Regions from separate parts of the Lysinibacillus sp. NPDC059133 genome, predicted to be linked through region 3. Evidence: riboswitches for the same ligand, from Rfam matches in the RefSeq annotation. Region 3 holds a riboswitch; each other region holds the start of a gene.
The links. A riboswitch is a leader RNA that binds a small molecule or an ion and turns the genes downstream of it on or off. The one in region 3 is predicted to bind S-adenosylmethionine.

Region 1 (9,968 bases), on a different contig from region 3:
TTTATTTGTTATATTTTTACCAACCTTTATATTATTCCCTTTTTTTGGACCGATATCTATTTTGTATTATTTATCAGTATTAGCAATCATGATTTATCGAGAAACAAAAGTTGTTATGAACATTCTTCATGTGTTTATGGCACTGATTTTTTTAGTAATCGGCGACAATATTTCTAATATACTGACTTTTCGTTTGTTTAATGGGATAGGGAATGAGTACCTATCATTAATTAGTTATTTCTTTTTTTATATAGTATTTGGTATAACATTTGCTTTTTGTTATAAAAAAATTGTGAAATATTTAATCAGTCGCTGGGTATCCTATAGCTTCATTTCGTATATTTCGGTATTCCTTGGTGTTGCGACAGTTATTTTTATGTACATCAATATCATGGCAATTGACCATGACAATTTTTATGAGAGTGTTCAAAATAATTTAGCGATGTTCCTAATTTATTTTGTATTACTCACAATTAGTATATTTGTCGTTTTATATTTAGCATTTAAACAATATAAAATGAAGCAACGTGAGCAAGAAATGAAAAACTTCGAATCCTATGTTGCATCAATTGAACAGGTTAACCAGGATATGCGCAAATTTAAACACGACTACATTAATATTTTATCTACATTACGTATATTTATTGATGATGAAAATTACGAAGGTCTACATACATATTTCTACGATCATATTTTAGAAGCGAATCAAGACGAACAACAATTAAATCAACAAGCGATGATGATGTTAAATAATTTGAAAATAAATAGTTTAAAAGGGTTAGTAACCACAAAAATTTTACAAGCCCAATCACATCGTGTACCGTTTTATATTGAAATTGTTGAGGAGATTACTGAAATTGATATAGATCCAATTCTTTTAAATCGCATGGTCGGTATTCTACTAGATAATGCAATTGAAGCTGCACGAGGTGTTGAAAATAGCGAAGTCCGCATGGCGTTTATCCACTTGGATGATGTTCTTTTATTAGTTGTGAGTAACACATTTGATAAGGAAATAGCTATAAAGGTACATGAAATTTATCAAGAAGGCTTTTCAACAAAGGGAGAAAATCGAGGTCTAGGCTTAGCTAATTTACGTCAAATAACAAATGATTTACATAATGTCAATTTGAACACAAAAATTAGTTCTCCTTATTTTATTCAAGAAGTTGAGTTTCAAAAGGAGTAGATAAGATGAATATTATTATTTGTGAAGATGATATAGCTCAATTAGAAAGAGCAAAAAAAACAATCGAAAATTACGCTATGATTGAAGACAATGGGATGAAAATTGTACTGGCCACTACAAATCCAGATGATGTTCTAGCATTTTTAGAAAATGATAAAGCTGATTGTTATTTTTTAGATATAGATTTAAGTCATGAAATTACAGGTATTGCATTAGGGACTAAGATTCGAGAAAAAGACCCTATTGCTAGTCTAGTATATATTACAACACATGCAGAAATGAGTTATCTTACATTTATTTATAAACTGGCTGCGTTAGATTTTATCATTAAAGATCACCCAGATACGTTAAAGGAAAAATTATTATCTACTTTGAAAGAAGCACATCGACGTTATTTAAAAATAGGGGAACAAGATAACATTCAAAAATTTCAAATTAAAACAACAGGACGTACCCATAATATTGATTTTCAAAATGTTTATTTTTTCGAAGCTTCCCCAGGCTCGCATAAAATTATTTTACACTTAGAAAATGAACATTTTGAATTTTACGGTCGATTAAAGGATTACGAAGGTTTGTATGAAGATTTTTATCGCTGTCACAAATCTTTTATTGTAAATAAAGGAAAAATTAAAAATATAGATTCTAAGGAAAGAATTATTTTTTTAGATAATGGTGAAGTTTGTTATGTCTCAGCTCGACAGGTTAAAGGTTTAATGAAGTAAGGGCATGTTCATAGCCTTCTCTTTTAGTGGATGTTGCTAAAAAGAGAAGGCTATATTTCTGTTTATTACTTTAACGTTTGCAATATGTAAATCCCCGACAGTTTTACGAACTTCTTCTACTACAAGTTTGACAACATACTTTCTATACTCTGGGTGGATTTTTTATTGATTTAGTGAAATTATGACTATCATTGCTCGCTTTTACGTGTCCATTATTTATACTAACCTCGGAACTACAGGGTTCATTTGGAAAGTTTATTAATGCCAGTATTCTAGTGGGATAGATATTCTATTAAATAGGAAGCTACTTTTATTTGTAAAAAATAAAAGTAGCTCTTCATTTTTTTAAAGGTTCCTTCATATAATGCAAGGCATAAGATAAAGGGGGATCGAAATTGAACGGAAATGTGACCTATTATTATGGACACGCACTGACTGGGCAAGGAATTAAACATTTATATAAAGAAATGATGGATGAGGCAGAATTAGTTTATATTTTGCAGGGTGCACCGACGTTTAAAGGATCTGAGCTTCTTAAAGAGCTTGGGTATTTTTATGTGAAGCAGGGCTTTGCGGTGGAATGGTTTAAGCATGCTTTGTTGGAGGATGTTGTAGAGGCAGTGTATGTGCAAGGCTGTAATCGATTATTTGTATGGTCATCGGAGTGGGGGATTGAACCGACTTTTCTTGGCACAAAGCATCGGGTGATGTCATTTTATGATTGCTTAGAAGAAATCCAGCTTGAAAAGGTTGGTGAACAGCTTGCTAATACGATGACCGAACGAGAGTCATGGCGTGTGAAGTGTATTTCGTCGCTTACTAAAGCTATAGAGATTCATGATGATTGGGAAGTAGTCACACAGAGCTGTATGAACTGGGAGGCATTAAATGACCAGGTAGAACATTTAAAGACAGATGTTTTCCAATCGATTGTCTTAAACAAAACAGGTATGCGCACACATCGCTTACTCGGAACATTAACGCCGAGAGGGGCCGAAAATACAGTAGATAGTATAACGAAAAATGTAGCTCGAAGATTGATGATCAAAGGAAAACCAGGCACAGGTAAATCTTCGTTAATGAAAGGTTTAGCGGATGAAGCCAATGCGAGAGGGCTCGATGCACAAATTATTTGGTGTGGCTTGGATGCAAACTCTGTTGATATGGTTATTATCCCGGAATTAAATTTCTGCATCTTTGATAGTACGGAGCCTCATATCTTTGATCCACAGGACGGCAGACTAGGGGATGAAATTTTCGATATAGGGAAACATTGCGCAATTTCACAGGATGCAGAAGCTCAAATTGAAGATATTCGCGCAAAGTATAAAGAAGCAATGCAGGATGCAATGGGTTATTCGAAGCGTTATGCGGAAGCGGAGTATACAGTCCGTCGATTAATAGATAATTGTCTATCGTCATCTCTTTGGCGAGAAAAAACTGCCCCACTATTCGAAAGATTAACAAAGTAATTTTTCTTATAACATGCTTATGCTACACTAGGAGCTAGAAACAGTTTTCCTAGGAAAGGATGATACGCTTGTCAAAAGTATTGAATGCATTTTTAGATGAAAACCTACAAAACTTACATGAACAAGGCTTATACAATGAAATTGATCCAGTAGAGGGAGCAAACGGTCCCATTATTCAGGTACGTGGCAAAAATCTAATTAATCTATCCTCAAACAACTATCTTGGCTTAGCAACGAATGAAGATTTAAAGCGTATTGCCAAAGAAACAATTGAGACATACGGTGTGGGGGCTGGAGCAGTCCGTACGATTAACGGCACACTTGATTTACACGTAAAATTAGAGGAAAAGCTTGCTGAATTTAAAGGAACAGAGGCAGCGATCTCTTACCAATCAGGTTTTAACTGTAATATGGCAGCTATTTCAGCTGTTATGGATAAAAATGATGCGATTCTTTCGGACCAATTAAACCATGCATCGATTATCGATGGCTGTCGTTTATCACGTGCGAAAATCATTGCCTATAATCACTCAGATATGGACGATTTACGTGCAAAGGCAAAGGAAGCAACAGAATCAGGCTTATACAATAAAATCATGGTTATTACGGATGGCGTATTCTCAATGGACGGTGATATTGCAAAATTACCAGAAATCGTTGAGATTGCGAAAGAGTTTGATTTAATAACATATGTCGATGATGCGCACGGATCAGGTGTAACCGGTAAAGGAAAGGGCACTGTGAAGCATTTCGGTTTAGAAAAAGAAATTGACTTCCAAATTGGTACACTTTCTAAAGCAATTGGTGTTGTTGGTGGATATGTAGCAGGTAAGAAAAATTTAATTGACTGGCTAAAAGTGCGTTCTCGTCCATTTTTATTCTCAACAGCATTACCACCAGGTGATGTTGCTGCAATTACAGCGGCAGTGCAAATGCTGATTGACTCAACAGAGCTTCACGATAAGCTTTGGGACAATGGCGATTATCTAAAAGCGGGTCTTGCTAAGCTTGGCTTTAATATTGGTGCATCTGAAACGCCAATTACACCATGTATTATTGGTGATGAAAAGCTTACACAGGAATTTTCACGTCGCCTATTTGAAGAAGGCGTCTACGCTAAATCCATCGTTTTCCCAACGGTTCCAAAAGGCACAGGACGTGTTCGTAACATGCCTACAGCGGCACATACAAAAGAAATGCTGGACGACGCTCTAGCAATCTATGAAAAAGTCGGCCGTGAGCTAGGCGTTATTCAATAAAAAATTGGGCTGCCTCAATAGTGAGGTAGCCCTTTTTAACATTAGCATTAAAGTGAATTTTATAAATGATCCGATAAAATGATGAAACATTCCGATAAAATCTGAAATTGTTCCGATAAAACACAAATTTATTCCGATAAATCTCTCATCATCACTAAAAAGCCCTAATTGACGGCGTCTAAAAACATAAGTTTAGGCATTACTTTTAAACCCTTTAAATAAAAAATATATTTTTTTAATAATTACTGTAACTTTTATTAGACTTAATCGTACTAATTAATAGAATCTAAAACTAAGAGCAAAAATGATTAGTAAGATTCACTTTCGCGAAAAGACCAGGGCTCACTTTATTGCTGAGATCCTGGTCTTTTTGTATTTGTTTCTAAGAAATATTTTTAAAGCTGCTCTTACTCAAACAACAGCGATATCATTTTTTACTTCTTTCAGTAAATGTTTTGGTAGCGAAAGCGAAGCGTCAGCTACAAATGTTTTGGTTCTAACTACTTGTTTCATTTACTATCGACTCCATCTTCTTTCACCAATGTGATATCACGTAGTCCCTTTATAGATATTGCCCCCGCTAAAGCGATAGAGACTTTTAATTCATCATATAAATTCGTCATTACTTTTTCGACTCCTTGCTGTCCTTCTAATGCAAGTCCGTAGACGAAGGGACGACCAATGGCAACAGCATCTGCTCCTAAAGCGAGTGCCTTAAGAGCATCCATACCACGATACACACCGCTATCTAAAATAACAGGAATTCGTCTTTTTACAGCTTTCACAATGTCAGGAAGAGCATCAAGTGAACCAATTACGCCATCCAGTTGGCGACCACCATGGTTTGATACGATAATACCGTCAATGCCGTTTTCTATAGCTAGTTTTGCGTCTTCAGGATGTAAGATCCCCTTTAGTAAAATAGGGAGATTAGAACGGCGCTTTAATTCACGTACATTTTCCCAATTTAATGTCGGGTGGAAAATATTTTGCAACACGCCCTGTACATATGACTCAAATGAATCATCTGGTAAGGAAGCGGTAAAAACGGGGTCATTCATATAGTTTCCTCGTGCATATCCAAGCTTTAATGGCGAAAACTGATTGCGAACATCTTCTTCACGCCAGCCAAGCATGACTGTATCTACAGTTAAAACAATAGCCTCAAAACCAGCAGCCTCGGCTCGAGCGGCCATACTATAGGCAATTTCCTCATTTGTTGACCAATATAATTGAAACCATTTAGTAGCAGTGGGAGCTGTTTGTGCCACATCCTCAAGTGCATAGCTTGAAACTGTACTTTGAATATAAGGAATTTTTAACTGATCAGCTGCACGTGCAACGGCAAGCTCTCCTTCGTCATGTGCCATTTTGTTCATGCCAACAGGAGCAAATAAGAATGGCGTTGGATGTACTTTTCCGAACAGCTCAATCGATGTATCAATACTTGAAACATCCTGTAAAAAGCGTGGAATAATAGAGTATTTTTCAAAGGCTGCGCGGTTATTTCGTAATGTTTGCTCACCCCCAGCACCTGAACGGATATAGCCAAACGGACCAGCTTCCATTTTTTCTGCAACTGCCTTTTCTAAATCTGCAAAGCAAATAGGGAAGGGGGCCTGTGCATTTATATTTTTTAACAGTAGATCGCTAGGTGTTGTCTTTGTCATCGTAATCCTCCTACTAATCTTTCTTTAGTTTCACAGCAAAGCGGTTACCTATTGATTGAATAATCTGAACAAGGATGATTAAGATAAACACTGTCGCATACATCACATCGACCTCATAGCGTAAATGACCGTAACGGTATGCGAGATCACCTAAACCCCCAGCACCAACCATTCCTGCCATTGCTGTTGCTCCTATCAGACCGATTGTGGCAATTGTTAAGCCTAAAATAATGGATGGGCGAGCCTCACGTAGTAAGACATTCCAAATGATGTGACGACGTTTAATACCCATTGCTGTATAAGCTTCCACAACACCTGGATCAACTTCCAAAAGTGCCGTTTCCATAAGTCGCGCAATGTAAGGTGCTGTATAAACAACAAGCGGCACAATAACACCTTTTACACCAATAGTTGTGCCAACGATTATCTTTGTGAACGGTAAAATGAAGAATAGTAAAATAATGAACGGTACCGAGCGAATAATATTAATAAATAAATTGAAAAATTGATAGAGAAATTTATTTTCAAACGATTGTCCCGGACGAGTTAAAACGATTAAAAGCCCTAAAGGGATCCCGATTAAAATAGAAAAGAATAATGAAATCCCGACCATTTGGAACGTTTCGATAATGGATTTCCCGATAACATCTGACCAATCTGCAAAGAAGCTTTGAATGCTATTCATATAATTCGCCTCCTAATTCCTCAACGCTTACCCCATTTTCTGTAAAATATTTAAGTGCTTTTTCTACGATATATGCCTCACCGTGTAGATGCACGACAATATTACCGACAATGCCGTTTTTTAATTCAATGATATTGGCTGTTAAAATATTTGGTTGTACATCATAAACTTTGCTCACTTCTGCAAGTAAAGGTTTCCCGGTACTTTCGCCAAGGAATGTTAAACGAATAACACTTCCCGAAACATTTAATTGCTCGATAAGGGAAGGAGATAAATTACGTTGAGAAATGGTATTTAAAAATTTTCGTGTCGTTGGATGCTGAGGCTTCGAAAATAGCTCTATAGCAGAGCCATATTCCACAACTGTCCCTGATTCAAGAACGGATACATCATCGCAAATTTTTTGAATAACATTCATTTCATGTGTAATGAGTAAAATAGTGATGCCCAGCTCACGATTAATTTTCAAGAGAAGCTCAAGAATAGCGTCAGTTGTTTCAGGATCGAGAGCACTTGTCGCTTCATCACTGAGCAAAATCTCAGGCTCTTGGGCAAGAGCACGTGCAATAGCGACACGTTGCTTTTGCCCCCCAGAAAGCTGACTAGGGTAGCTATCTAATTTCTCTGTTAGGCCAACAATTTCTGCATATTTTGCAACGCGGTTTTTCACTTCAGAGTCGTTATAGCCTAGAAGTTTTAATGGTACCGCGATATTGTTGTAAACAGTCGCTGTTTTCAAGAGATTAAAATGCTGGAAGATCATCCCGATTTTTTGACGTGTTTTGCGAAGGTCGTTTAGAGAAAGGGAAGTAATATCTACATTGTCGATCAATACTTTTCCTGTTGTTGGACGCTCTAATAAGTTGACACAGCGTATAAGGGTACTTTTTCCTGCACCACTGTAGCCAATAACTCCATGAATTTCACCTTTTTTAACATGCAAGTTAATACCATCTACTGCTTTGACGATATCTTTTTTAGTTTTAAATTCTTTTGTTATATTTTCTAATTGAATCATACTGTGATATCTCCTTTCTAAGCCCTTCTATAAAGCAAGAATCTGCTAGTTTTCCGTAGGAGTCTCGCAGATTCTCGATTGTATGAAAGGTCCTTAATCGTCAATTACCAGCCCGGAATAACAGAACCTTTGAATTCTTCTTCAATAAATTTGCGTACTTCATCAGATTGATAAGCTTCAACGAACTTTTTGATTGTTGGGTCGTCTTCGTTTTCAGCACGGACTGCAATGTAATTCACATAAGGAGAGTCAGTAGACTCTAAAAGGATTGAATCTTTTTTAGGATTAATGCCAGCATCAAGAGCGAAGTTCGTATTAATAGCTGCTACATCTACTTCACTAAGCTGCTTCGGAATTTGTGCAGCTTCTAATTCAATGAATTTAAAATTCCTTTTGTTTTCTTCGACATCGCGAATAGATGCTGTTAAGTCTGCACCTTCTTTTAATTTAATGATGCCTGCCTCTTGAAGGACAAATAGAGCACGAGCCCCGTTCGTTGGATCATTTGGTAACCCGAATGTTGCACCATCAGGAACCTCATCGAATGATTTATATTTCTCAGAGTATATGCCCATAGGATTTAAAATTGTTTTTCCTACTGGCACTAAATCTGTTTTGTGATCTTTGTTAAATGCATCGAGGAATGGCTTGTGTTGATAACTATTTACATCAAGATCACCCTCGGCTAACGATGTATTTGGTAAAACATAATCAGAGAAAGTTTTTAGTTCAACCTCTAAGCCATTTTCTTTGGCAACTTTTGCAACAACCTCTGCAATTTGTTCGTGTGGACCAGAAGTCACACCCACTACAATTTTATTTTCATTAATAGCCTTATCTTGACTATCTTTACTGTCTTCTTTAGTACCGCAGCCTACTAATGCTGCTACTAATGTGAGACTCGCTAAACCTAATAAAAATTTGTTTTTCTTTTTCATGAAACATACCTCCAAAGTTGTTTTATCGGTAGTTAAAAATAAAAAAAACTCTCTTATAAACTAAGAGAGGCTCATGAAAAAACGTCCTCTCTTATCTATCAAACGATGATCGTTTGCAGGATTTAGCACCTTCCTTAAAAAAAGGAGGTTGCCGAGCTTCATAGGGCCAGTCCCTCAGCTACTCTTGATAAGAGATTTATAATATTTTTTTGTAAATCCGATAGAACTAATATAAATTATAGAATATAGTAAGTCAATCGAATTTTTAAAATTTTTTATTTTATTATAATATTTAGTTGAAAAAGAATCCGCTAGAAGTAGGGTTGGAGCAACAAAAAAAGATAGTGAAATAAAAAACTGTTCCCATAGCAAGTTTGTGCTAATGGAACAGTTTTTCGGGTAGAGTCTACTCAAGTAGGGGGATTGAAATGTTTATGAGCTAAATAAGTTTAATTTTTCAATTCTGCTAATCGCTTCACGTAAGCGGTCTTCGCTAACAAGTAAACCAACCCGTACATAGCCTTCACCATATTGACCGAAGCCATTGCCTGCAGCTACTGCGATATCAGCCTTGTCGAGCAATAAATCGGCAAATTGTTCACTCGTAAAACCTAATGGAACAGGGAGCCATGCAAAGAAAGAGCCTCTTGGTGCCGCTACTTGCCAACCAATTCGCTGAGCTTCTTCGATCAGGACATTTCGTCGACGCTCATAAGTTGCTCTTAACTTGTCAGTGCAACTCTGTGAAGCGGTAAGTGCAACTGCCGCCGCTTGTTGCACTGCGGGGAATTGACTACAAAATAGATGATCTTGAATAAGGTTAATGGCTGCAACAATATCGGGGTTACCAACTGCAAAACCAATGCGCCAGCCTGCCATATTATACGTTTTGGATAATGTATACATTTCGATACCGACATCTTTTGCACCGTCAGCTTGGAGGAAGCTGATAGGTTTATTGCCGTCAAATCCAATCGCTCCGTAGGCAAAATCATGTGCTACGATAATGTTG
Region 2 (9,968 bases), on a different contig from region 3:
AATGCCTTGTATATTTGTTGTATTCTTTAAAATCTTCATCGTGAACACTTGAAAACCCTGTATTTACTCCATGATTAGGTAAATCCCCCATGACTATGTGGAAGCCTTCCAATCTTAGTTTTTCTATTAGCCATGCATACCAGCGGTGATTTTCATATGCACCATGAAGAATAGCAACCACAGCCTTTGCTTGTCCATCAGCTTCCCATTTCCACATTTTACATAGTCCTCCTAAAAAAATAATTACACAATGATTATAACGAAATATCTAGCTCATTTTAATTTAATATTTCCATCAAGTTGCGTATTTGATACGATAATATTACATCATAGAAAGAAAAGAGGCGATTCTCATGATCTATCCATTTAAAGGTAAAACACCCAATATCGATCCGTCTGTATTTATTGCCGATTATGCAACCGTTACTGGCGACGTTACAATAGGTGCTGAAACAACCATTTGGTTTAACACCGTTATTCGAGGGGATGTATCACCGACAATTATCGGAAAAAGGGTTAGTATTCAAGATCTCTGTTGCTTACATCAAAGCCCTAAATATCCACTAATTATTGAAGATGAAGTAACAGTCGGACATCAAGTAACTTTACATAGCTGTACGATTCGTAAAAAAGCCTTAATAGGTATGGGCTCTATAGTATTAGACGGAGCGGAGATTGGAGAGGGTGCATTCATTGGGGCGGGTAGTCTTGTACCTCCAGGCAAAGTCATTCCTCCAAATAGCTTAGCATTAGGGCGTCCCGCAAAAGTTGTAAGAGAATTAAATGATGAAGATAAAGAAGATATGGAACGCATCATACGTGAATATGTAGAAAAAGGTCAATACTATAAATCTCTTCAACCAAAAAATAAATAGTTATTTCAACTACATCAAAGCAGCTCCGCGTTTCCTTGGACAACCGAGCCATACACGATTATGAGTAGGAGCTTATTTTTTTCGTTAAAAACAGCGAAAGGGGCATTAGATATTGAGCCCCTTTCTGTAATAGTATCTTAAAATATTTTTTCAGCCACTTTATTGCTTTAGCTGAATAGTTTATAAACCTGCTTTTTCTTTTAATGCGTCAGCTTTGTCTGTTTGTTCCCAAGGTACATTTAAGTCTGTACGACCGAAGTGACCATATGCTGCAGTTTGCTTATAAATTGGACGACGAAGATTAAGCATTTTAATAATCCCCGCTGGGCGTAGGTCAAATAGCTCACGTACCCATTTTACAATTTCACTTTCCGTAACTTTTCCTGTCCCAAATGTATCAACAGCAATTGATACAGGTTGAGCAACACCAATCGCATAAGCTAGTTGTACTTCAGCTCGATCTGCTAAACCAGCTGCTACGATATTTTTTGCCACATAGCGTGCTGCATATGCCGCAGAACGGTCTACCTTAGTTGCATCCTTACCAGAGAAAGCACCACCACCATGACGTGCATAGCCACCGTATGTATCAACGATGATTTTGCGTCCAGTTAGACCAGCATCTCCTTTTGGACCACCAATTACGAATCGGCCAGTTGGGTTGATGAAATATTTCGTCTCAGCATCTAATAATTCACTTGGAACAACTGGGGCAATAACGAATTCTTTTAAGTCTGCTTGAATTTGCTCAAGTGTAGCTTCTTCGTCATGCTGTGTAGAAATGACAATCGTATCAACGCGCACTGGTACATTGTTTTCATCATACTCAATTGTTACTTGTGTTTTTCCGTCTGGACGTAAATATGCTAGTTCACCAGATTTACGTACTTCCGTTAAACGACGAGCCAATTTATGCGCTAAACTAATTGGTAATGGCATAAGCTCTGGTGTTTCGTTACATGCATAACCGAACATTAAACCTTGGTCACCTGCGCCAATTGCTTCAATGTCAGCGTCTGTCATAGAGCCTTCACGCGCCTCTAATGCTTGGTCAACACCTTGAGCAATATCAGGTGATTGCTCACCAATAGCAACAAGTACTGCTAGGTTTTCAGCATCAAAGCCATATTTCCCACGTGTATAACCGATTTCTGCTACAGTATCACGAACGATACCTTTAATATCTACATAAGTAGAAGTAGTAATTTCTCCTGCTACTAATACTAAGCCAGTTGTTACTGTTGTTTCACACGCTACACGTGCGTTTGGATCTTCTGCTAAAATAGCATCTAAAATGGCATCCGAGATTTGATCACAAATTTTGTCTGGATGTCCTTCAGTAACACTCTCTGATGTAAACAGTCGACGTTTTGTCATTTGGTTTTCCTCCTATTACTTTAACAAATAATACTTGCGAATTAATACGGTACTCATTACCCATGTCAAGCCCGCTCCTATAGATTGAACTCTTAAGCCGTTGTTGTGGCTGTCGCTACGTTGCACTACGCTTTCGCACAAATAAACAACTGTTGCTTTTAACACGAGATTTCGAAAGATCCGTCATTATAATAAGGAAAGGACTATATACTTACCTTTACATTCGTTTTTAACAATAAAAAAATCCTTTTCTCACGCTTACTTAACATGAGGAAAGGAATAATGACTTCGTAACCTTTCACTCTTATCGTTCAAGGGGTTTCCCCTTGCATCAGGTTGGCACCAGCGCATGTGTGAAATGGTTCATGCAGGTTGCCGGGTTTCATAGGGCCTGACCCTCCACCAGCTCGGGATAAGAGTATCCGTTCAATATCTCATAATACGTAAAAGGTCGAACGTTGTCAAATATTTTTAACCTCTTTCAGCTAATGTCCAAACACCCGATGAAATAGAGGAACTCAGTATAAGAACGCCACGTCCTGTGCGAAAGCGAAGCGTTAGCACTACGCTTTCGCGCAAAAAACAATTGTTGGCCTAAAGCTTCCGGCAGATATCCCGGAATCGGCATAATTGATTGTATTTATATAAAGAAAGTGCGGGATTATAAAGAAACTAATTTGGATTATGCTGTAAATTGAAACAAAATAATCCCTATTCTCCACCTCCCATCATGTGTTAACATATGTGTAACCCTTTACAGCACATTTTGTAGCGAAAGCAAAGCGTCAGCTACAGAACATGTGGTGGATGAATATGATTGTAGCCCCTTTTCAGCCGAAGACAAGCTCCAACTAATAAAAACCAAGCTAAAAACTTCACATCCTGTGCGAACCTCATGTTAGCCAAAAGCTTCTAAACACAATTTTGCTGTGTCGAAAGTGATTGTTTGATCACTTATTATATAGGGTAAAAAGCATTATCAAAACGAATCAATTTACTTTTTGTCGTTTTCTTGAAAAGTAATAAAATCTGAAAAATAATTTCTGAATTAGTATAGATTATTTAAGCAATTGTGTTATACTATTTTTGAAATTAAGAAAATCTCCCTCAAACTCTAGGGAATACTATAAAAAAGGATGGTATTTAATCGATGAATTCAGTAGAAATTGCAAACGAACTGAAGGAATTATTAAGCGGCGGTAACATTAATGTTCAACTTTCAGTACCACAATTAGCTGAAAAGGCTACTTCTCGTGGTGAAGCTATGTTAACAGTAGATGGCGCAGTTCGTGCAGAAACTGGCAAATACACTGGTCGTTCACCTAAAGATAAATATACGGTAGAAGAAGATAGCACAAAGGATAAAATTGACTGGGGCAAAGTTAACCGACCAATTTCTTCTGAAGTGTTCGATAACTTATATGTAAAAGTAGTAAAATATTTAAAAGAACGTGACGAATTATTCGTATTCAAAGGCTTTGCTGGTGCTGACAAAGATTCACAATTAAGCATCCAAGTAATCAATGAATATGCTTGGCACAATCTTTTCGCTCATCAATTATTTATCCGTCCAACTGCAGAAGAATTAGCTTCTCATGTTGCTGACTTCACGGTTATCTCAGCTCCTAACTTTAAAGCAGACCCTGCTGTTGATGGCACAGCCTCTGAAACTTTCATCATTGTATCACTTGAAAAGAAAATTATCCTAATCGGTGGTACTGAATACGCTGGTGAAATCAAAAAATCTATTTTCGGTATTATGAACTACTTATTACCACAACAAGGCATCCTTTCAATGCACTGCTCAGCAAACGTTGGTGAAGCTGGTGATGTTGCATTATTCTTCGGTTTATCTGGCACTGGTAAAACTACTTTATCAGCTGATCCTGACCGTAAGCTTATCGGTGACGATGAACACGGTTGGTCTGATAATGGTGTATTCAACATTGAGGGCGGTTGCTATGCAAAAACAATTAACCTTTCTGCTGAAAAAGAACCAGAAATCTACAACGCAATCCGCTTCGGTTCTGTTCTAGAAAACGTAGCTGTTGATCCAGAAACTCGAGTTTGTGACTATGATGATGGTTCATTAACAGAAAATACACGTGTAGCTTATCCAATTCAATACATTGAAAATATTGTTGATCCATCGGTTGCAGGTCACCCAAAAACAATCATCTTCTTAACAGCTGATGCATTTGGTGTATTACCTCCAGTCAGTAAATTAACAAAAGAGCAAGCAATGTACCACTTCCTAAGCGGTTTCACATCTAAACTTGCTGGTACAGAACGTGGTGTAACAGAGCCAGAACCAGTATTCTCAACTTGCTTCGGTTCTCCATTCCTTCCACTTCCAGCAACAGTTTATGCTGAAATGTTAGGTCAAAAAATTGACGAGAACGGTGCACAAGTATTCTTAGTGAACACTGGTTGGACTGGTGGCGAATATGGTACTGGTAGCCGTATGAAGCTTTCTTACACTCGTGCAATGGTACGTGCTGCAATTGATGGCAAATTAGCTAATGTTGAAACAATTCAAGATTCAGTATTCGGTTTAAACATTCCAACTTCTATTGAAGGTGTACCAACAGAAGTGCTTAATCCTCGTGATGCATGGGCAGACAAAGCTGCTTATGATAAAAAAGCTGCTGAACTTGCTGGTTTATTCAACGATAACTTCAAGAAATTCTCAAATGTTTCTGAAGCTATCACTAAACTTGGCGGTCCATTAAAATAATTCATTAAGCAAAGGGAACGATTTCAGTCGTTCCCTTTTTTGTGTTGAAAAACAAAATGGTCAAGCAAATCTTTGAGAATGTTTTGGAGCTTTAAATGAGGGTGATTTCCATTCCATGTTACTCGCTTTCCTGTGAGCTACAGTCGGAACGGAAATCAACTCCCTCGTTTTGCCGAAGAGCCATACTTTAAGACACCTTAATTTCATGTATTTCAACAACATGCAAAGGGAACAATTAAGGTCGTTCCCTTTTTTATATTCCCCTATTAGAAAATTCTACTTTTCATATTAGTAACTTTGTGTATAATTCATAATAGTAGTTTTAGGGGGAAATATATGAAAAGAAAGTATAAAGTGATTATTACCATTGTCAGTCTTCTATTAGTCTTGTTTGTTGTGGCTGGATTTTTTGCAGGGAATTATTTTTATAACTTCGCCTTAAATCCTAATACTGATAAATCAGATGTGTTTAATGCTCCGCACAATTCTATTGCGGTTATTCCTAAGGATTCTAAAGAAAAAGAAGAGAGTGAGAAGTGGTTTAAAGAGAATTACAAGGACTCTTATATACAGTCTTTCGATAATTTGAAATTACATGCCTATACGCTAAAAAATACAAACGAAACAAATAAATGGGCAATTGTTTTCCATGGATATTCATCTGAAGGTTCACAAATGACAAAGTATGCTAAGCATTTTTATGATGCCGGCTATAATGTTCTCGTACCTGATGCAAGGGCTCATGGAAAAAGTGAGGGTGACTATATCGGTATGGGTTGGCACGATCGACTTGATGTAGTCTCTTGGATTAATAATGTTATCAGTTCTGATAACAACGCTGAAATTGTTTTGTATGGTGTTTCCATGGGAGGCGCTACAGTAATGATGGCCTCAGGAGAGGATCTACCTAGCAATGTTAAGGCTATTATTGCGGATTGCGGTTATTCCTCAGTTTGGGATGAATTCTCCTATCAATTGCAAGAAATCTTCAATTTACCTGAATTTCCTATTATGCACTTTTCTTCAATTGTTACGAAGTTAAGAGCTGACTTTACACTTGGTGAAGCTGATAGCGTCAAGCAAGTAGCAAAATCGAAAACACCGATGCTATTCATTCATGGAAGTAATGATACATTTGTTCCATCTGATATGCTAGATGAAGTATATGAAGCTGCCAATGTACCGAAGGAGAAATTTATTGTTGAAGGTGCTGGACATGGTGGTGCAGAAAGCGTTGCTGGTGACTCTTATTGGGAAACTATTAATAACTTTTTAGCAAAATATGTAGAGTAAATGTCTTTTTTCTACCGTTCAGGTGCCTGTCATAAAGCACCTGAACGGTTTTTTAGGTCTACCCGAGCAGTTTTCGAACAAAAAAACTCCATTTTGAAAAAGAGTTAATCAAAATGGAGTAAACTCTCTAAATGAAATTTGTATCCATTCCCCTGCAATTTTTAGAAATAAATGCTTTGGAAACCTTGAAGTATTTGTAAATCAATTCTATCTGCTTTTGTCCTCTGAATGATAAAATCTAATCCTTTTTTTGTGTTATCTGCAAATTTAGGCAATGCTTCAAGAGCATCTGTTAAAGGTTTGTTGAAGTTGTCCCAATGTATTGGAATAATAAGTTTTGGTTGTATTTTCTGCACGGTTTGCTCATAATACATATTTTGAAAATCTTGATCTTGAGCTCCTAATACTCCTATTCCTAAAAATAAAACATCAGCATGAATGTCATCTAATGCCCCTTCTATATAATTAGCTCTTGGTTTAACAAAGAATGTTTTATTGTGATGCGTAATCAAGAAATCGTATGAAGAATCTTCATGATAATCTAGAGCTTTTGCTGGTTGTTTAAGTGGCTCTTTTATTTTTACTCCTTCGTCAAAGGTTGGTGAATGCTTCGATTGAAGGACAGTAACAGTAAAATCACCAAACTGCATAGCTGTATTTACTTCGTATACAGACATCTGTTTCATATTTATACCATTACCAAGTCCTATATTAATTGCTGATTCTGAACCGTATACATGCGTCCCAGTTTGTTTAGCGATATAAGCTAAATCTAACGCATGATCATAATGTGTATGAGCGATAAACAATCCCCGGAGCTTATTATTATCAATTCCTATTTTCTTAAAGGCTTTATTTACAGCATTTGCATCAGTTTTTACAGTACTAAAAGGCAACATTTTTAATAAGGGCGGCCTAGAAATAAAACCATCAATCATTATTTGTGTGCTGCCATCATCAAATAATAAAGATGATGTTCCTAAAAACGTGACCTTTATCCGATCTTGATTTAATGCTTTTTGCTTTGTTTCTGGAGCGTAATATTCCTTGTATTGTTGAATATCTGCTGAAGGTGTTAAAAACTTATAATAAACAAAAGTGGAAGCGATTATCATCAATCCTAATCCTACAATAATAATCTTGCGCCTTTTACTTATTATGTATTTCAAACAATACTCTCCTCTCAAAACATAATATTTTATTGGCGTTTCATCCACTCGCAAAGTGCATGTACTGTTTCTCTATTTTTGACCGGTGGATACTGATGAGCATAGCGAAGATCATACCATGTTTCAAATGTTTTATTGGCATCCTTCAAATAAAATTCTAACTGTCTTGCATGTTCAATATCTACATTTTCATCACGATAGCCATGAATAATAAGTACTGGAGCTGTAATGTGCTCTATCTCAAATAGAGGTGTTCGAGCATCATAAGCCTCTGGTACACGATTAGGCGTCCCTCCAATAACACGCTTCATCATCCGGCGCATATCTGTTCGCTCCCAATATGTAGCTGTTGCATCAGATACTCCGGCCCATGTCACAATAGAGGTAATATCTCTACGCAAGATTGCAGTCCAAAGTGCCATAATACCACCACGTGAAAAGCCAAAGACATGGATATTATCATTACAGAACTGTTTTAGCACGTCTACTGCATATACAGCATCATAACGATCAGCTCCTGCAAACTCATCTCGACCTTCTCCACCTCGATTACCACGGTAATATGGAGCAAAAACAATAAAGCCTTGAGCTGCAAACTGTGCGACACGCGAAGGTCTAACCATGCCAATGCTTTGCATGCCTCCCCGCAAATATAAAAAGCCATCATATGTACCTTCTGCCTTAGGCTCCGCTAGTAATCCTTTCACACGTATACCCTGTGACATATACGTGATTTCCGTTAAACGAATAGCTGGATTAGGCGAAGGATAAGGACGTTTTCCAACGATCTTACCATTGGTCATAATGCTTCAACTCCTCCAGCATTTTCTGCATACCTTCATCCTTCATATGAAAGCTTAAATTTGGATGATTAGTAAATTCTTCATCTGTTAGCCAAGTCATTCCTGAAGTTTCTAAATCAAAATCAACGTCCTCCTGCCCCGCAAACTGTGCAGTAAAGACCGTTTTACAAAATAAGATGTCATCATGAACGGCGTATTCAGCAAACCATCTAAGGTTTTTTACATGAACACCAGTCTCCTCGAATACTTCCCTAATTGCTGCCTGCTCCAATGTTTCGCCAGGTTCTTGCTTTCCACCCGGAACCTCTACACCACGGCGTTTATGAATTGTACATAACCACTTATTTTCATGCTTTAATAAAACAAGTACATGCTTAGGCTCAATGGCCAATTCGCCTCTTTTAAAACTTAAATCCACTTGTAAACCATTTAAATCTGTAAATGTAAACATGCTCTTCAACTCCTTTTTCTCTATTTCATACACTGAGTCGAATCAGCGTTACGGTGATAATCTTTTATTTCACTATAGTGTATTCATGTATCTATAATCAACAAATAAAATCACTAATATTAACTTCCATTAAGCGGTGCGATAGACGTCTTTTTAACAAGAAGTAATACCACATCTAATACTATGTTCATTCGATCGCGAACAATAACAGTGCCACAAATCGGAATTTTTTTACTCCTATCTACTAGCGCTCAAAACATGAACTCTTCTCTTATGACAATGGTTAATCCGTCAAGAGAAAATAGCTTTCATCAATATAAAAAAGAGTCACTGATGTTTTTCAGTGACCCTATCTTTAGACACGTTTATTGAAATATGGAAGCTGTTCCACAAATGCCTTCGTATCCGCATCTCCATACTCATGAACAAGTGCATAGATTTTTTTTAATCGTAAATCAATTTCATCATTTTCTCTATCAAGATGATACTGTATATATGGCAATTGCGCACGCCATGCATTCGCAATTTCTAACATCTGCATTTGCTGAAAAATCTTTTCAAAGACATCTAATGCTTGGCGATCTATGTTGAGTTCAAAGTTCCACTGTCCTGCATATGGATTTGTATAATATGTTCTATTGGCAAGTGAAAAATATACACGCTGACGTTCCATCTTAAAACACTCCTTTTTCCATAGTATGGAGGTAAACGAGTCGTTTTATTCGCTGGAATGTCAAACTTACTTCACAACTAAGTTAGATAATCTAATTTATAATAGAAAGAAAGGAATAAGGAACGGAGTGAATGCCATGAGTTTAATCACACTCTTAATTGTAGGAGCAATCATCGTTATTTTAGTAACGGTCGCGACTATTATTAGTGTCAACCGTGCGTATGCTTTTAAACATACAGTTGATGAAAAACCTCAGCAAAGATTTCATCAAGATAATGACTAGTTCAATTTATACATTTTTTTATGAAATTCTTTTATAATACTATTAACAAATAGAATTTGGAGTGAACGCAATGGGAGTACCATTACCAATAATCATTATGATCGCAATGATGATGCTTATGTTTGGCGTTTCTGTCATAGTCCTGTTGAAGAAAAAAGGCAATTTCTTTACACAAACTATCGATGCTAAGCCTAAACAAATTAACGCTCAACAAGAGGACAAGAAAATATGAAATATCCCTTTATATGGCTCATTAAGTTTTACAGAAAATTTATATCACCCATGACACCGCCATCCTGTCGCTTCC
Region 3 (9,968 bases):
ATATTTTTAGAAAGGGCTTTCATGCAACCTGCAACCAACATGAATCATGTCAAAAAGCCTAACATATATTAAACTACATATAAAAATCCTTGAAAAATAGTTATCTTTTATAATGAATTCAAGATACACGAAGAAATCTCCTTCATGACATTGTAGATTGTAGAGAAAAAGTGTAAAATATTTATTACATATTATTAGTACCAAGTAATAATCTATGGATGAAAGGAGTCCAGCTATGCTAAATGGACTTATTATTTTATGTGCTTATCTAATCGGCTCTATACCTTCTGGATTATGGGTAGGCAAAATTTTTTATAAAACGGATATTCGTGAACACGGAAGCGGTAATTTAGGTGCGACAAATACATTTCGTATTTTAGGAAAAAAAGCAGGAATCGTCGTAACGATTATGGATGTCTTAAAAGGTACAGCAGCCGTATTACTTGTAGCTCTTCCTGTATTCTCTGAAGTCTCCATTCACTCGCTAATTCTTGGACTAGTAGCCGTTATTGGGCATATGTTCCCTATCTTTGCAGGTTTCCGCGGAGGGAAAGCGGTGGCAACATCAGCAGGCGTTCTCTTAGGATATTCATGGCCTCTATTTGTCTTATTATTTATTGCTTTTATTGTAACATTAAAAATAACGAAAATTGTAAGTTTAACTTCGATGATTGCCGCTTTAGTAGCACTTATTTATTCAATCGTATATTATTTTGTTACAGGCGATTTTGCGTTAGGTATTTTAGTAGCATGTTTATTTACTTTTATCATGTACCGTCACCGAGCAAATATTGCCCGCATTAAAAATGGTACCGAGCCAAAGGTGAAATGGCTGTAACGAGGAGAGGAACATTCTAATGAATATCGTACTAACAGATGAAGCACTACAATGGTTCAAACAAGAGATGGAAGTAGAATCCGGAGATACTATTCGTTTTTATGCTAGATATGGTGGTTCCAGTCCTTTTCATGAAGGCTTTTCTCTTGGTATGACACGTGAAGAACCAATCGAAATTGGTGTAAAGACAGTGATTGACGATGTTATCTACTATATAGATGAAAAAGATTTATGGTTTTTCAATGATCACGATTTATATGTAGATGTGGATGCTACAAATGACGAATTAAAATATGAGTATAAAAAATAAAGCAGTGTTTCCTTTCGTTAGACGAAGGGAACACTGCTTTTTTATATGAGTTCACTTCTAATTTTGGTTTATCTTCTCTCAAAGTTGCACATTCTATATTTATGTAAAAACTTGAGGAGGAAAAAACATGTCTATTTCTAAAATTGCCGATACCTCCCAAAACAATGACCAACTGTATAGTTCTCTTTCTCAAAATTTGAAGATGATTAAAAACACACTCGGGAATAGTAATGACCTTGTCATACGAGAAGTGATCATTGGAAAAGCAGAACAATATACGATGGCGATCATCTATGTAGATGGCTTATCCGATAAAATAAGCATTTCTAATGCTGTGATTGATAAATTAATGCTTGCTATTGAAGATAATCAAGATTCAGAAATAGAAAAGATTATTCGATATTTAAAAGATTCTTGTTTAACAGTCGGCGATGTGAATGATATTTTCCATTTTTCAGCACTGTACAACTCTATTTTAAATGGTGATACGGTCATCTTATTAGATGAATCTTCAACGGGTATCGTAACAAGTACAAAAGGTGCAAAAGATAGAGCCATTATGGAGCCATCGACAGAATCGGTCATTAGAGGTCCAAGGGAATCCTTTACGGAAACGTTACGAACTAACACGGCCCTTATCCGTCGAAAAATTAAAAGTCCGAATCTTTGGATCAAGTCCCGTATTATCGGTGAAGTAACAAAAACGGAAGTTGCCGTTATGTATATAAATGGCATTGCGAATGACAAAATAGTAGCAGAGGTTCTTGCCCGATTAGATCGTATTAATATTGATGGTATTTTGGAAGGCGGCTACATCGAAGATTTTATTCAAGACTCTAAATCCACTATATTCCCTACAGTTTATAATTCTGAACGACCTGACGTTATTGCTGGTGAACTATTAGACGGTAAAATTGCTATTTTAGTGGATGGTTCACCGTTTGTCCTAATTGTACCGGCCCTATTTACATCCTTTTTACAGTCTGCTGAAGATTATTATCAACATTGGATGATTAGTACTCTTATCCGCATTTTGAGATTTTTTGGAATTAGCTTAGCCTTGGTGGCACCATCGCTTTACATAGCGATCACCACCTTCCATCAAGAAATGCTACCAACTCCTATGCTAATAAGTATTGCATCTCAACGAGAAGGAGTCCCCTTCCCTGCCGTTGTAGAGGCACTCATTATGGAGCTTGCCTTTGAGGTGTTAAGAGAAGCAGGTCTTCGAATGCCAAGAACAATTGGACCAGCAGTATCCATTGTTGGAACATTAGTGATCGGTCAAGCAGCCGTAGAAGCAGGAATTGTTTCAGCCGTAATGGTCATTATTGTGGCACTAACAGCCATTAGTAGCTTCTTGTTCCCTGCCTATGGCTTATCCAATACAGTTCGTGCGCTTCGTTTCCCATTAATGATTGTATCAGCAATAGTTGGATTGTTTGGTCTTATGTTTGGACTTATGATCATCATCCTGCACTTATGTAGCCTACGAACTTTCGGTGTTCCATATTTAAGTCCGTTCGGTCCATTAGTTTTACAGGATCAAAAAGATGCACTAGTGTTGTTCCCGCGTAGAGCTTTATTGACTCGACCACGCTTAATTAGTCAAAAAAATACTGTCAGAGGTCATAAATATTTTAATACGAAAAAAAGGAATCAATCAAATGTGTAAACGAGGAATGCACCATGGCAAAATGTAAGGCAATATGTTTACTAATGATTCTTACTTTACTTTTAAGTGGTTGCTGGAGTAAGCGTGAACTCAATGAATTAGCGATTGTCGCTGCATTAGGAATAGATAAAGTAGATCATGAATTTGAGATAACTGTTCAAGTTGTAGATACTGGTGAAATCTCCACCAAACAGCCTACTTCAGGACGATCACCAGTGATCACTTACCAGGCAAAAGGTAAAACGGTATTTGAGGCCATTAGAAAAATGACAACAGTAACTGCTAGAAAACTTTATTTTTCTCATCTACAAATAGTTGTGCTCGGTGATGAATTAGCAAAAGAAGGAATTAGCGAGCCATTAGATTTAATTTCAAGAGATCATGAATTCAGAAATGATTTCGATGTCATCGTTGCTCATGACGCGACTGCCGATGAAGTTTTAAATGTATTAACACCTATCGAAAAAGTACCAGCAAATAAAATGCTAAAATCTCTTAAAACATCAGAGAAATCTTGGGGTACAACTCAATCCATTAAAATTGATGAATTAATCAATACTTTAAATAACAAAGAAAAAAGTGTAGTCATGTCTGCCATTGAAATCCATGGGGATAAAAATGTTGGAATGGAACAAACGAATGTTAAAAGATCGAAATCTCCTGTGCTATTGAGGTATACGGGCTTAGCTGTATTTAAAGAAGATAAATTCATTGGGCTTTTAACGGAAGATGAGAGTAGAAGCCTCGGTTTTTTAATGGACAAAATAGAAAGTACCATTGAAATTCTTGCTTGCCCTAAGGGAGGTACGTTATCAACTGAAATTACGCACTCAAAGACGAAAATAAAAGGTAAATTTGAAAAAGGAGCTCCTAAAATCAATGTTTCTATAGATGTTAGCCAAAATGTCGGAGAAGTTGAATGTAATATAGATCTTACTAAAGAAAAATCGATTCTAAACATCAATAAAAAAACGGAAGAACTTATTAAAAAACGAATCGAAAAAACAATCAGTACAGTTCAGCAAAATTATCGGGTCGATATTTTTGGATTTGGTGCAGCACTTCATCGCACAAATCCTAAAGAGTGGAAAAAAATAAAAAAAGACTGGCTAACTATATTTCAAGAGCTACCAGTTAAAGTTGAAGTACATGTGAACACACAAGGATTAGGGACGATGGAAAACTCATTAGTGAATAAGACGAAGGGAGAATAAGCCATGATTATGACGATATTCATTCTAATCATTTCTGCTAGTATTGCCTTTGCCTTCATTCCAACATTAAAAAAAAATAAAGAAACGAAAACGATCGTTATTTTTTCGATTTTTTTATTGCTAGGTGCTGCATTAAATATTGCGGTCTCATTAAGGCTCAAAATTCCGAGCCCACTAGACTTAATTACCTTTATTTTTTCACCAATTAAAGATTTAATCGTCTCCCTGACAAAATAATAAGGCAACTTTATGTTAAGAAAAGGGGTATCGTTCATGATGGAAAAAGAAATAATTAGTTCAAGACAATTTATGATCATTACCCTTCTCTTTTCAATTGGCACAGCCATTTTAATTATCCCTGCAAGTGTAACAAGCGAAGCAAAGCAAGATGCATGGATTGCAGCGATCATTGGTGTCGTTTTAAGTTTGCCCATAATAAAGCTTTTCGTTGCTTTAGGAAATAGAACACCTACCCTTACATTTGTAGAGGCTAATGAAAAGATATTAGGTCGTTTTTTCGGAAAAATTACTGCAATTTGCTTTATAATTATATCCTTACTTTCTGCCGGTGAATTATTATATTTCATTGGAATTTTCATGAAAACGGAAATAATGCCAGAAACACCTACAATGGCCTTTGCATTTATGTTCAGTATTATCATTATTTATGCTGCATTTCTAGGAATTGAAGTTTTTGCTCGTTCTGCAGAAATACTGTTTCCAATATTTGCCCTAATTTTCATTTTCTTTGTAATTTTCATTTCACCATCCATCCAGATTGAAAATTTACAGCCAATAATGGAAACACCAAAAAAATCAGTATTCTTTAGTATGATTCGATTTATAAGTCTTTTTTCATTCCCGCTTGTTGTATTATTAACGATTTTCCCTTCCGCAGTTAACGTCCAAAAATCTGCACAAAAAGGTTTTTACATTGGCACAATTATTGGAGGAATTGCCTTAATTTTGATCATCGCACTGTCTATCCTTGTCCTAGGTCCCGAAAATACAGCTGCTAGGACATTTCCTAGCTATTCATTAGCTCAAAGAATTTCAATCGGTAATTTTTTGCAGCGTATTGAAGTAATTATGGCCGCCATGTGGATAATCTCAATTTATATTAGAACTTTTATGTATTTTTATGCTTCGGTTATCGGTATCGCACAAATATTTAAAATTAAAAATCATCGACCGCTCATTTTTCCACTCGGTATGATTATCCTTGGAATTTCACAAATTGTTCATCCTAATATCATTCATTCAGATATTTACAATAGAGATACATGGCCAATATTTTCCTTCGTTTTCATGATTTTATTACCATTAGTTTTATTACTTGTCGCGATGATTCGTAAAATTAATGGGAATCAAGGAAATACTACGCAATGTAGTAGTAATACACAAAATGAAAATGGTAGTAATAACGGAAATGCTACACAAAGTGACAGTAGTAGCAATAGCCAAAATTCTTCTCAGAGTCAAAATTGCAGTAATGGTGGTAATGCTTCTCAAAATGAAAGTAGTAACAATGACCAAAATTCTTCTCAGAGTCAACATAATAGCAGCAATGGTGGTAATGCTTCTCAAAATGAAAGTAGTAACAATGACCAAAATTCTTCTCAGAGTCAAAATAGCAACAATGGTGGTAATGCTTCTCAAAATGAAAGTAGTAACAATGGCCAAAATTCTTCTCAGAGTCAACATAGCAGCAATGGTGGTAATGCTTCTCAAAATGAAAGTAATAACAATGGCCAAAATTCTTCTCAGAGTCAAAATAGCAGTAATAGCGGAAATGCTTCTCAAAGTGAAAGTAACAATAACGAAAACGCTGTTCAAAATGAAAGTAGCAGTAATGCCGAAAAGCCTACACAAAGTGAAAATAGCAACAATGGCGGAAATGCTCCTAAAAGTATGAGTGACAACGATACCGGTAATACTACACAGAATGATAGCGATACCGGCAATACTCCAAATAGTGATAAGAATGGAAAATCGCCAGACAATTAACAGCAATGTGGTTCATCACCAAAAGTTGTGCGTGACATTTGTTGATTAGAGTGGAGACTGGGCGACTCTTCAGGGACCAGCGTCACGCGTCACAGATAAGACCCTGCAGCGAAGCGGAGCGGCTCATCGGACGCCTCAGGAAAGCGCCCAGTCGGGAACATAGTAAAGTAAAAAATGATGACCCTAAAATATCAAGGTCATCATTTTTAATTGCTATTGAACATTAATCAATTATGCCTCGGCATAATTGCGTACGGAGTGCTAACGCAGCGTCAGCAACGTGTGTTGACTGTGCGAAAGCGTAGTGAAACGTAGCGACAGCGGCAGCAACGGATATTTGGACACCCGCTGAAAGAAGTTAAATATGATATTCAATTTGATCAACGAAATCCCATTCGTATGGTGTTTCTTGGTAAACATAGTAGTTCAGCCAATTTGAGAATAATAAATGTGTATGGGCACGCCACGTATTAATCGGTTCATTTCCTGGATCATCATTTGGGAAGTAATTCACGGGTACCTCAATATCTAATCCTTTCGCAACATCACGACTATATTCATCCGCTAAAGTTGTCGCATCATATTCAAGATGGCCAGTAATCATAATGTTTTTATTATCCTTAGATTGCACAATGAAAACACCCGCATCTTCTGAATAAGATAGTAATCGTAAATCAGGATGGTTAAGTACTTCATCAATTGATACGGATGTATAACGTGAATGTGGTGCCGTAAATGAATCACTAAAGCCACGTACTAAATCCACCGTTAAATCCGTAATGACATGAGAGTATACACCTGAGCATTTAGCAGGAAGCTCAATTTTACCGATATCGTAATGATGGTATAACGCTGCCTGAGCACCCCAACATATATGTAAGACTGATGTTACGTTTGTTTTGGACCAATCCATAATTTCTGAAATTTCCTGCCAGTAGTTCACTTCTTCAAATGCCATTTTTTCTACTGGTGCACCCGTAATAATCATGCCATCATAGCGACGATGACGAATTTGATTAAACGTCGTATAAAATAATTGCAAATGTGATTTACTAACATTTTTCGATTCATGTGTAGCCGTATTTAAAAATGTAATATTCACCTGTAACGGTGTATTACCTAATAAACGTAGTAATTGCAGCTCTGTTTTTTCTTTTTCCGGCATTAAATTAAAAATTAAGATATTTAATGGACGAATTTGTTGAGTTTTCGCTCTGTCCTCTTCCATAACGAATATTTTTTCCTCACGTAAATGTTCTCCAGCTGGTAAGTTTTTTGGAATATTAATTGGCATCTTGCATTCCCCTCTCTAGTTAAAATCAATTGGGCCTTAGTCTCCATGCACAGGCCCTGTTCAAAGCTCATTAAGTCTTCTTTTTCGATGAAATTAAAAAATCCCCCTCATTCCATTTGAGATAGAATGAGAAGGATTTTTCCACGTTCACTCTTATCTCTCAAAGGACAAATCCTTTGCTGGAATTAGCACCTTTCTAACTTTTGTTAGAGGTTGCTGAAGCGTCATCGGGCCAAATCCCTCAACTTCTCATGATAAGATTATTTAATTAAAAAGAATTGTAACACGAACAATTAAGAATATCAATAATACATAGAATATTTTGTTATTAACCATGCATGTCATGATGTAATTTGTTTAACACTAATCTTGAAACTATGTCTACATATTTTATGGTAAACAAGCTGTAATTATGTTAACATATACCTTTAGTAACAGAGAGGAACGTGAATAGTTTGATTAAAATTGAATTTCCAAAACCAGATTTAGTAATTCGCCAACGCGAACAAGATTTAAAGCCAGGTGATGTACCAATCACACCGTACCATGGTTTTATTGATTTCCATAAAATCACACGTGAAAACGGTGGTATTTTCTTATTTTACAATGAAGAGAACGAACTATTATTTGTCGGTAAAGCTCGTAAAATTCGTCAACGTATTAAGAAGCATTTTGAGGACAATGTGTCACCGATGAAAAATCATCGTAATGAAATTTTCAAAATTGAAGTGTATGAAGTGGAAGATCCAATGGAACGTGAAATTTACGAAACATACGCGATCAATTCATTCCGCGCTAAATACAATGTTGATAAAGTTTTTTATTAAGATAAAAAATACTATTTAACAAAAAATAAGAGTCTGCTCGCCATCCTGTAATGTACATGATGGCGAGCAGATTCTTTTTAATATTTTACTCTACAAAAAATGCTTTACGTTCTTTCGTAATCCATTCCTCAAGCTCCATCTCATCGCGCTTTAACAGTCGATTAACAAGCACGTCATGCCATATATAATCCTCTAATAAATAGATATGAACAGGATCATTTGTAATAAAAGCCGTTTCTTGATTTGACGGTGAGTGACCATAAATCATCTCTTGACCATCTACAGACAGAATAAACCAATGGGGCGTGGAAGCTGTCCTCGTATATTGAGTAACGCGATGCTGGTCAATGGTTGCAACATTTTCATCCACATACAATGTAATACCATGAACCGGAATGTGCTGAGCGACCGCATGTATATCTTCTCGCAATTCTTCATACATATCTACCCACATTGATAATAGTACTTTTTTCTCCGCTTTTTTTAATAACGACTGACAATAATTGACGATTGCCTCTTTTCCTTTTAACGTGACAACCTTATGCTCCGTTTCCTGCTCTTTTACCTCTAATTTTTCTAATTGATCACTTATCGACGTGAAATTCGATTGCCAACGTTGCTGAATTTGTTGTAAAAATACAGCGACAGGAATGGAAGAGTATGTCGTTTGATCTGCCGTTTCTTCTTTCAGTACTAACCCTTTTTCAACAAGTACATTAAGTATGTCATATATTCTTGCACGTGGGATACCGGAGTTTTTACTTACTTGATAGGCACTAACATGACTATTTTGTACGAGTGCCGTATAGGCCTTTGCTTCATATTCTGTGAATCCTAGCTCTTTTAATTGGGCGATTAATAATTCCATCGAATCCCTCCATTTCCTCTATTATAGTTGAAGGCCATGAAGATTAGCCAACGAAAAAAATTAGTCTTTACAGCTACGCAAAATTTAGTTACTATTTCAGTAGTAACTATCTAAAGAGGTGTAAACATGCTATTTGAAGTAGATTTAAATGTAGTCATATTATTAATATCTTTTGGATTTTTAGCCGCCTTTGTGGATGCGGTCGTTGGTGGTGGTGGCTTAATTGCATTACCTGCCCTTATGTTTGCCGGGTTAAATCCAGCAGCAGCCGTAGCAACCAATAAACTTGCTGGCACCATGGGATCTTTGACATCAACAATTTCCTTTTATCGTTCCGGTCAGCTAGAAATTCGTTCGGTACTCAAATACTTTCCGCTAGCGTTTATAGGATCCCTTTTCGGGGCATGGACAGTACATCTAATCAATCCTGAATTACTAAAACCACTCATGCTCATAATGCTTGCTGCTGTTGCAATCTATACAATCTTTAAAAAAGATTGGGGTTCAGTAGCTGCGGTCAAAAATTTAAAATTTACACACTTAGTTTTATTCATGCTGTTGTTATTTAGCATTGGGTTTTATGATGGGTTTCTTGGTCCAGGAACTGGCTCATTTTTAATTTTTAGCTTTTTATTAGTCGGCTTCGATTTCTTAAAGGCTGCAGGAAATGCTAAATTTCTAAACTTCGCAAGTAATTTTGCTGGTCTTTTAATGTTCGCCTACTTAGGTCAAATTCATTATGTCTACGGTTTACTAATGGGTATAGCTCAAATTGCCGGTGCAATGGTAGGCTCGCGTGTTGCGATTAAAAAAGGTAGCGGTTTTGTCCGCGTATTGTTTATTATCGTAACGATTACTTTGTTAACTAAGAATGCTTATGATTACATAAAAAACGCCGTAAATATCTAGCTCTACGGCGTTTTAGTTGTTGACAC

Region 1: linked by a shared signal. The riboswitch ahead of ACFXN8_RS13455 (MetQ/NlpA family ABC transporter substrate-binding protein) and the one ahead of metA (homoserine O-acetyltransferase MetA) in region 3 are both predicted to bind S-adenosylmethionine.
Region 2: linked by a shared signal. The riboswitch ahead of metK (methionine adenosyltransferase) and the one ahead of metA (homoserine O-acetyltransferase MetA) in region 3 are both predicted to bind S-adenosylmethionine.

Annotation. Positions count from the first base shown of each region.
Region 1 is NZ_JBHZDH010000022.1:33,354-43,321, forward strand. It holds gene ACFXN8_RS13420 (sensor histidine kinase) at 1-1,189, shown strand, start outside; gene ACFXN8_RS13425 (LytR/AlgR family response regulator transcription factor) at 1,195-1,914, shown strand; gene ACFXN8_RS13430 (nucleotide kinase) at 2,310-3,386, shown strand; gene ACFXN8_RS13435 (glycine C-acetyltransferase) at 3,446-4,645, shown strand; gene ACFXN8_RS13440 (alpha-hydroxy acid oxidase) at 5,155-6,315, opposite strand; gene ACFXN8_RS13445 (methionine ABC transporter permease) at 6,329-7,000, opposite strand; gene ACFXN8_RS13450 (methionine ABC transporter ATP-binding protein) at 6,993-8,018, opposite strand; gene ACFXN8_RS13455 (MetQ/NlpA family ABC transporter substrate-binding protein) at 8,123-8,956, opposite strand; SAM riboswitch class I at 9,045-9,150, opposite strand; gene ACFXN8_RS13460 (pyridoxal phosphate-dependent aminotransferase) at 9,389-9,968, opposite strand, start outside.
Region 2 is NZ_JBHZDH010000060.1:18,122-28,089, reverse strand. It holds gene ACFXN8_RS22675 (alpha/beta hydrolase) at 1-217, opposite strand, end outside; gene ACFXN8_RS22670 (gamma carbonic anhydrase) at 354-875, shown strand; gene metK (methionine adenosyltransferase) at 1,056-2,252, opposite strand; SAM riboswitch class I at 2,554-2,671, opposite strand; gene pckA (phosphoenolpyruvate carboxykinase (ATP)) at 3,403-4,989, shown strand; gene ACFXN8_RS22655 (alpha/beta hydrolase) at 5,326-6,282, shown strand; gene ACFXN8_RS22650 (MBL fold metallo-hydrolase) at 6,444-7,397, opposite strand; gene ACFXN8_RS22645 (alpha/beta hydrolase family protein) at 7,481-8,257, opposite strand; gene ACFXN8_RS22640 (NUDIX domain-containing protein) at 8,241-8,705, opposite strand; gene ACFXN8_RS22635 (transposase) at 9,061-9,378, opposite strand; gene ytzI (YtzI protein) at 9,515-9,661, shown strand; gene ACFXN8_RS22625 (hypothetical protein) at 9,732-9,893, shown strand; gene yidD (membrane protein insertion efficiency factor YidD) at 9,890-9,968, shown strand, end outside.
Region 3 is NZ_JBHZDH010000004.1:133,875-143,842, forward strand. It holds gene plsY (glycerol-3-phosphate 1-O-acyltransferase PlsY) at 236-838, shown strand; gene ACFXN8_RS03975 (HesB/YadR/YfhF family protein) at 858-1,148, shown strand; gene ACFXN8_RS03980 (spore germination protein) at 1,276-2,823, shown strand; gene ACFXN8_RS03985 (Ger(x)C family spore germination protein) at 2,838-4,037, shown strand; gene ACFXN8_RS03990 (hypothetical protein) at 4,041-4,274, shown strand; gene ACFXN8_RS03995 (GerAB/ArcD/ProY family transporter) at 4,311-6,044, shown strand; gene metA (homoserine O-acetyltransferase MetA) at 6,403-7,338, opposite strand; SAM riboswitch class I at 7,489-7,599, opposite strand; gene ACFXN8_RS04005 (nucleotide excision repair endonuclease) at 7,794-8,165, shown strand; gene ACFXN8_RS04010 (TrmB family transcriptional regulator) at 8,251-9,033, opposite strand; gene ACFXN8_RS04015 (TSUP family transporter) at 9,160-9,942, shown strand.